One region of the Methylopila henanensis genome, then DNA from elsewhere that is predicted to be linked to it. Evidence: riboswitches for the same ligand, from Rfam matches in the RefSeq annotation. Region 1 holds a riboswitch; the other holds the start of a gene.
What was found. Region 1 has a riboswitch for cobalamin ahead of ACFSCV_RS16535 (methyltransferase domain-containing protein). Riboswitches for the same ligand answer to the same signal wherever they lie in the genome.
Positions count from the first base shown of each region.

Region 2: it holds a riboswitch for cobalamin, as region 1 does, so the genes downstream of both, ACFSCV_RS10450 (hypothetical protein) here and ACFSCV_RS16535 (methyltransferase domain-containing protein) in region 1, are expected to answer to the same signal.

Region 1 covers NZ_JBHUER010000010.1:710,196-714,081, reverse strand. The annotation lists gene ACFSCV_RS16540 (ABC transporter substrate-binding protein) at 1-879, opposite strand, end outside; cobalamin riboswitch at 1,317-1,517, shown strand; gene ACFSCV_RS16535 (methyltransferase domain-containing protein) at 1,616-2,407, shown strand; gene ACFSCV_RS16530 (TonB-dependent receptor) at 2,404-3,886, shown strand, end outside.
Region 2 covers NZ_JBHUER010000007.1:144,818-148,703, forward strand. The annotation lists gene aceA (isocitrate lyase) at 1-54, shown strand, start outside; gene ACFSCV_RS10435 (hypothetical protein) at 51-329, shown strand; gene prpC (bifunctional 2-methylcitrate synthase/citrate synthase) at 437-1,618, shown strand; gene ACFSCV_RS10445 (GlcG/HbpS family heme-binding protein) at 1,615-2,043, shown strand; cobalamin riboswitch at 2,168-2,410, shown strand; gene ACFSCV_RS10450 (hypothetical protein) at 2,579-2,956, shown strand; gene ACFSCV_RS10455 (hypothetical protein) at 2,977-3,264, shown strand; gene ACFSCV_RS10460 (RNA polymerase sigma factor) at 3,719-3,886, shown strand, end outside.

The DNA.
Region 1 (3,886 bases):
GATGTTGAGCGTGAACGAGGTCTGCGCGCCCGACGGCCCGACCAGAAACTGGAAGCCGGGCTGATCCTTGAACAGCGACACGTCGGTCGGCTGCACGCCCTCGATCACGTCGATCTGGCCGGACGACAGCGCGCCGGCCCGAACCGAATATTCCGGAAGGAAGCGGATGGTCGCCTTGTCGAGATAGGCCGGCCCCTGGTTCGCCGCGTAGCCCGGCGCCCAGGCGTAGTCCTTGTTCTTCACAAGCTGGACCGACTGCCCGCGCGTGTACGACTGGAACACGAACGGTCCCGTGCCCGCGAGCGCGGGGCCGCCGGAGCACAGCCGGTCGCCGGACTGCAACGCCTTCGGGGAGACGATGCCGAGCCGGATGCTGGCGAGCGACTCGAGCAGCGTCGAATCCGGTCGCGACAGCGTCAGCCGGATCTCGGTCGGCGAGATCACCTCCGAGCTCTGATAGGCGAGCAGCAGCTGGCCGGCCGAGTTGGTGTTGGCCGGGTTCTTGACAAAGTCGAGGTTGAATTTGACCGCCTCAGCGTCGAACGGCGCGCCGTCGTGGAACGTCACGCCGTCGCGCAGCTTGAAGTCGTAGGTCTTGCCGTCGGGCGAGACAGTCCACTCCTTGGCGAGCCAGGGCAGAAACCGTCCGTCAGCGCCCTTCGCGATCAGCGAATCGATGAAGTTGCGGATGACGATGAAGGAGTTCTGCTGCTCCGAGCGATGCGGGTTGAAGCAGGCCGGCTCGGTCGTGACGCCGAACGTCAGCTCCCCGCCGGATCTCGGCTGCTCGGCATGCGCGGCGCCGGCGCTGGCGAGCGCCACGGCGAATGTTGCGAAAGCAAGCCGCGGAGCGCGCTGGTGAAGAAAGGTTGCGATCATCGATCGGCTCGTCTCGAGGTGTGTTGTGAAAGAAATCGGAGGCAAGCGAGGCCGTGGCGACGAGCGTCCGTTCCATGTCCCGCCGGCCGAGGCCCGGCCGCCCGCGCCTGAGGCGCCTCTCCCCGACGAAGAGGCGCCAAGCCGCTCCGCCCAGATATGTACATCAATCAGATAGATTAAGTGGAATGATTTGGTCAACGTGCTCGCCGCCTCATTTTTGGGCGTACGCCAATGAGGGCATGGAGCGGAGGCCCTAAGTCGCCGTGTCGTCTATTGACTGCGCCGCCAATGATGGCGGTAGGCGCTCGTAAGACCGCGACGGCCGCTGTCGGCGTCCGAGGCGTTTCAATTGAAGCTGACGGCCGGTCTCGGGCCACGTGACCCGTAACGACGGCTTCCCGAGACATATTGTAGCCTTGTCCTGGCCGCAGCGTTGCCGTAATCGAGCATCCGACGGTTCCCCTTGGGGATCAAAAGGGAACGCGGTGCGGGCTGATCGCCCGGAAGCCGCGGCTGCCCCCGCAACTGTGAGCGGCGAGCGCTTCGTCATCGGCCACTGGGTCTTTCGAGAACCTGGGAAGGCGACGCAAGCGCGGCGACCCGCGAGCCAGGAGACCTGCCGTCGCGTGTGATCTGTCTCGCGGGCGGGGTGTCCGGCGGGGCGCTCCGGCCGCGGGCGCCTCCGTGGTTGCGGGGACGCCTTCGTTCGCCCGACGCGATCTGCGTTCGGGGTCCAATGAAGTCGTCTCGTCACGGACACGTCGTCTCGCTTCCGCGGCCCGCGCCGCCGCCGTTCGACGCGGTCGGCGCGAGCCCCATCGATCCGCTGGCGCTGTACGCCGGCGGCATCGACACGTCCGATTATGTGGCGGGCGTGGGCGGCGCATTGCGTCGGCTCATTCCCTCCGTAGGCGATCTTCTGGACCTCGGCGCGGGTGGCGGTCAGCTTGGCGCGGCGCTGCGCCAGCAGGGCCGGCGCTGGACGGCGGTGGAGCCGTCGGCCTCCATGAGGGACAGGCTGGCGCGCCTCGATCCGGCCCCCGAGATCGTCGCCGCCGGCTGGGAGAACGCCAGCGTCGCTCCCGCCGACACCGTGCTGGCCGCCAACATGCCGGCGCCGCTGACTGAACCGGCGTCGTTCCTGGCCCGCTGCCGAAACCTCGCCCGGCGCCGCGTCGTCTGGGTCGTGCCGGCGCAGAACGGCCCGCGCGGCCTCTGCCTCGCCGGCTGTCTGCCGAGGGAGTGGCACGGCGAGGACGAGACCCCCGGCGTCGACATCGTCATGGCGGGCCTCGCGCCCGCCGACAGGACGCCGGTCACGGCCGAGATCGGCTGGACCTTCTCCCTGATCGTCAGCGATCTGCCGCGGCTCGCGGCCTATCTCGCCGGCCGTCTTGGCTGGCCCGAGGCCGACCCGCGCCGGCCCGTCCTTTTCAACCATCTCGCGGCCCAGGCGCGGCCGGAGCAAGGCGTCCTGCGCCTTTCCGTTCCGCGCCGCTCGGCCATCCTGATCTGGAGTCTGACATGACCGTTCGTCGCCCTCTCGCGCTGATCGGCGCCGCGGCCGCGCTCGCCTGCGGCGCGGCCGATCCCGCCCGCGCCGACGACGAAGCGATCGTGCTGGACGACATCGTGGTCACGGCGACCGGCCGTCCCGAGGCGCGCAAGAACGTGGCCGGCACGGTGCAGGTGCTCGACCGCGAGAAGATCGAGCGCTCCCAGGCGAGGTCGATGACCGATCTCCTCGCCGAGAACGCGGTCGGCTTCTTCAGCGAATGGACGCCGGGGCAGACCTCGATCAACATCCGCGGCGGCGCGACCGACGGACAGGGCAAGGATTTTCGCAGCCAGGTTCTGGTGCTGATCAACGGCCGCCGCGCCGGCACCGCCAATCTGTCCAAACTCTCGCCGGCGGACGTGGAGCGGGTGGAGATCGTCCGCGGCCCCGCCTCCGTGATCTACGGCAGCCAGAACATCGGCGGCGTGATCAACGTCATCATGAAGACCGGCCGCACCGCGCCCGGCGTCAGGCTGGAGGCGTCCGGCGGCTCGTGGGGCCTGCTGCAGGGGAGGGCGCAGACGGGCGGCGTCTATGAAAGCGTCGATTGGTATGTGGGCGTCTCTGGCGGCCGGCGCGGCGACTACCATTCCGGCAAGGGCGGAAGCCGGATGGACAACACCGCGTGGAAAAGAGGCGGCGCCACGGCGGCGCTTGGTCTTCAGCTGAACGAGGACCATCGCGTCGACGTCATGGCGCGCGCCGACGGCGTCTACGACGTCGGCTTCCGGGGATCGGGGGCCAACGAGCACAGCGAGGAGGACCGCTACAACCGCTCGCTGGACCTCGCCTGGAGCGGACAAATGCCGAGCGGCCGCGTGCGCTGGAACGCGCAGACCTATTTCGTGCAGGACGTGGACGACTTCCATTGGGCTTCGCCGGTGATCCGCGGCTCCGACGGCAGGCCGGTGCCCGGCGCCGCGCTCGACCACAACAGGCGCGAGCTTGAAATTTTTGGCGCGAAGCTCCAGCCGAGCGCGACGCTCTGGACCGGCAACGACCTGCTGGTGGGCTGGGACTGGGAGACGAGCAGGCTGCGCTCCGACCGCTACCGCGTCGGCGTTCCGGGCAATCCGCTCGCACAGGTCTCGCCGCAGGACAACAACCAGACCGAGCGCGTCCATTCGCTCTACGCCGAGGATTCCCAGAAGCTGCTCGACGACCGCCTGACCCTACGCGCGGGCGTGCGCGGCACATGGGGCGAGACCAGTTTCGACCGGACGCCGAACCTCGCCAACCAGCTCACCCGGACGGAGGAGTACGACGCCGTGACCTATTCGCTCGGCGCCACCTTTCAGGCGACCGAGCGTCTCGTCCTGCGCGCCGGCCACTCCACCGGCTTCCGCGCGCCCACGGCCACGGAACTCGCGGCCGACTTCAACACCCTGGGCGGCGGCCGGATTTTCGGCGATCCGAACCTCGATCCCGAAACCAGCAGTCAGGTCGAGA
Region 2 (3,886 bases), on a different contig from region 1:
ACCGAGACCGAGCAGTTCGAAGGCGGGGTCCGCGTTCAGGAGGCCGCGGAATGAGCGTCGATACGGTCGATTTCCTCGCGCCGACCGCCGTAGGTCCGACCCCTCCCGGTGAGTTCCGGAAGATCCGCCCCGTCGACGAGACCGAACAGGACCGGGCGCTCCGCCGTGTGGCGGACTCCGTCCATCGGCTCAACCTCGCGATCGTCAAGGCGGTCGAGTCCGGCCTCTCGGTCGAGCTCACCAGGGTGTCCCGCTACCATAACGGGACCGGAAGCTGGGGCGACCAGATGGTCCCCATGGTCCGCGAGGCGCCTCGCGACGGCCGCTAGGTTCCCGCGAACGACACGACAGCCGCCGGCCCATAGGCCGGCGGTCTTCGGCGCCTGGCCGGCGCACGCATCAAACCCGACCGCATTCGAAGTGGAGGAGACGCAAGATGGTCCTATCCCTCACTGAAGCCGCGCGCCCCGCGCCCAAGAAATCCGTCGCTCTGTCCGGCGTCGTCGCCGGCCGAACCGCCCTGTCGAGCGTCGGCGGGGCGGAACTCCGGTACCGCGGCTACGACGTCGTCGACCTCGCGACCGCCTGCGAGTTCGAGGAGGTCGCGCATCTGCTGATCTATGGCGCGCTGCCGACTGCCGCCGAGCTCGCCGACTACAAGGCGAGGCTGAAGGCCGCGCGCGGCCTGCCCGAAGCGGTGCGTCGCGCGCTCGAATCCCTTCCTGCGTCCGCCCATCCGATGGATGTGCTGCGCAGCGGCGTCTCGGCGCTCGGCTGCGTGCTGCCGGAGCCGCTGCGCTCCAACCCGCGCGGCGCGACCGACGTGGCAGACAAGCTGCTCGCCAGCATGGGCTCGATGCTGACCTATTGGCGCCATTTCGCCTTCGGCGGGCGCCGCATCGAGGTCGAGACCGACGACGACAGCATCGGCGGCCACTTCCTTCACACCCTCCGGCGCTCGACGCCATCACGCTCGGAGGTCGACGCCATGCACGCCTCCTTCGTGGTGTACGCCGAACACGAGTTCAACGCCTCGACCTTCACGGCGCGCTCGATCGCCGGCACCGGCGCCGACCTCTATTCCTGCGTCGCGGGAGCGATCGGCGCGCTCGGCGGACCGAAGCATGGCGGCGCGAACGAACAGGCCTTCATCGAGATGTGCCGCTACGTCAGCGAGGACGAAGCCGAAGTCCGCGTCCGCGAGCGCATCGCCCGGAAGGACGTCGTCATGGGCTTCGGCCACCCTGTCTATGTAGCCGGCGATCCGCGCAACCTCGTAATCAAGGAGGTGGCCGCGCGGCTTGTGCGGGAAGGCTCGCCGTCGCGGCTGTTCGACGTTGCCGAGCGCATCGAGGCCGTCATGGCCGACGCCAAGCAGATGTTTCCGAACGTCGACTGGTACAGCGCGCTGGTCTACCACCTGCTCGGCACGCCGCAGTCCATGTTCACGGCCCTCTTCGCGATGGCGCGGACCGCCGGCTGGTGCGCGCATGTGATCGAGCAGCGCGCGGACAACAAGATCATCCGCCCCGCCGCCGAATACATCGGGCCGGGTCAGCGCGCCTTCGTGCCGATCGCCGGACGCAGCCCCGCGGCGGCCGAGGCGCGCGCCGCATGAGCGAGACGCCTCCGACGCGCGCGAAGCTTGCGTTCACCCACGCCGCCGCCCTGCGCGCGCTCGCCGCGGCCGCCGCCAGGGCCGACGAGATCGGCGTCCCGCATAACGTATCGATCGTGGACGACGGCGGCAATCTGCTCGCCTTCGTGCGCACCGACGGCGCGAAGCTGCTGTCGCGTGAGACGTCGCTCTCCAAGGCGATCGCAGCCGCGTCACACCGCCAACCCATCAGGCGGCTCGACCCGGCGCTGGAGACGCGGCTCGCCATCGCCTCCGGAGGCCGGCTGACCAACCTCGCGGGCGGACTGCCGATCCTGTTCGGCGGGGAGTGCGTCGGAGGGGTAGGCGTGGGCTCGGGCACGCCGGAGCAGGACGTCGACGTCGCTCGCGCCGTTCTGGGCGGCGCTGGGAGCCGACCTCCCTGAATGCGTCACTTAATGGCGCGACGGGCGCGGCTCGCGCGGGCCGGCTTTCCCTTCGCCTTTCTTCTGATTGTGACCTCATCGAGGGACCACTAGCTTCCAATTCCCCTCCGGCTCCGGTCGGGGGCGTCGATCGCGCCGGTGCTTCGCAAGGAGCTTAATAGGGAACGCGGTGAGGGCGGCATGGCCGCCCGATTCCGAGGCTGTCCCTGCAACTGTAAGCGGCGAGTTCGATGCGCGTTGGGGATGGGCCCGTGGCCCATTTTCCAGCCACTGGCGCAGGTCTCCGTTCGGAGGAACTGCCCGGGAAGGCCAGCGCATCGAACGATGACCCGCGAGCCAGGAGACCTGCCGGCGCTTGATCGCTCTTGCCGAGGCCCAGGGGGTGGCCTGGGCGCGGCTTTGTCCGTCTGAGCGATACGCGGTGTGGCAGGGGTCGCATCGGTTCGTCCTGACGGGTCGTGAGCGCGAGACCGTCGAGACGCGCCGACCGTTCGACGGTATCCCCTGTTGAGCTCGTAGCGCTCGGGGACGCAACATGAGTTTCATCGGTCGGTTGCCGCTGGCGATCGCGTTCGCAGCGAGCATCGGGCTGGTCGGCCCGGCGTCCGGCCAGTCTTCGGACGACGACGGCGGCGCGACGCAACTCGAGACCATCACAGTCTTCGGCTCCGAGCCCGACCTGAAGGATGTCCTGTCTCCGGGCGAGGTCTCGGTCGTCTACCCGGACGACGTGAAGGGCGAGCACAAGGCCCTTCCGGATCTGCTCGACCAGATTCCCGGCGTCTATGCGCGGCGCGTCGCGGGCACCGGCCAGTACACTACGTCGCGGGTCTCGGCGGCGCGCAGGTCGGCGGCACCTATAATAATGCGGCCTCGCGGCTGCAGCGGATCGCCTACGGCGCTGCGAACCTGACGACCGCCCCCGTAACGAACGTGTTCACTCCGAGCGCGAGCAACCCTTACGAAGTCCGTGACATCAGCTTCAAGAGCTCGACCGCCTACGTGCTTCTCGGCGCCTACGACAGCAGTTGGCAGATGAAGGGCAAGCTGGTCAGCACCACCAACTTCACCACCCTCACGACTGTCGACGACTTCACCGCGGGTGCGCCGGGCTACTTCTGGGCGGCCCAGTACACGCCCGACAACGACCGGATCTGGCTCGCGCGCGGAAACCAGATCCGCGTCTACACGGCCGCGAGCCCGGCGACGCCGCGACGCTGACCCTAACGGCGGGCAGCCTGATCTCCCTCGGCGAAACCTACGACAACATCAACGACTTCTCCTATGTCGGCGCGACGGGAGCGGCGACCGCAATCCGCGGTTATCGGTCGCCGACGCAGGTGTCGCTAAGCAACCTGCCGCAGCTTGGCGACGATCTCTTCAGGGGCGTGCCTCTTCATTGGCATCCTGCTGTCCTCCATATGGCCAAAAGCCATACCTCAGGGAGGACCACTTCTCAGGGGCAGATCAACTGCCGCGCGGCAATCGCCATCGTCGCAATGATCATCCGATCGCGAGGCCTGTCCGACGCGTAACCCCTCTCATCATTGTATTAATTCTAAAATACTGAACTTGCTATATTTTTTACTTCTGTCCAGAACGATGGCTGTCGTCGTGCGGCCGTTATGAGGCTTACGGTGCCGTCGCCGCCGGGTGCTCCATGCCGAACTCGTCCTTGAACGCGATTTATCTGAACCGAAGAGGTCTTTTGATCGGCTCGATATTTCGCGTCGTCCGCGATGCGCAGACAGCAGAGGACATCGCGCAGGAAAGCTACCTGCGCGTCGCGCAGGCCATCCGCGAGAATCCCGTCGAGCACGTTCAGGCGTTTCTGTTTCAGACG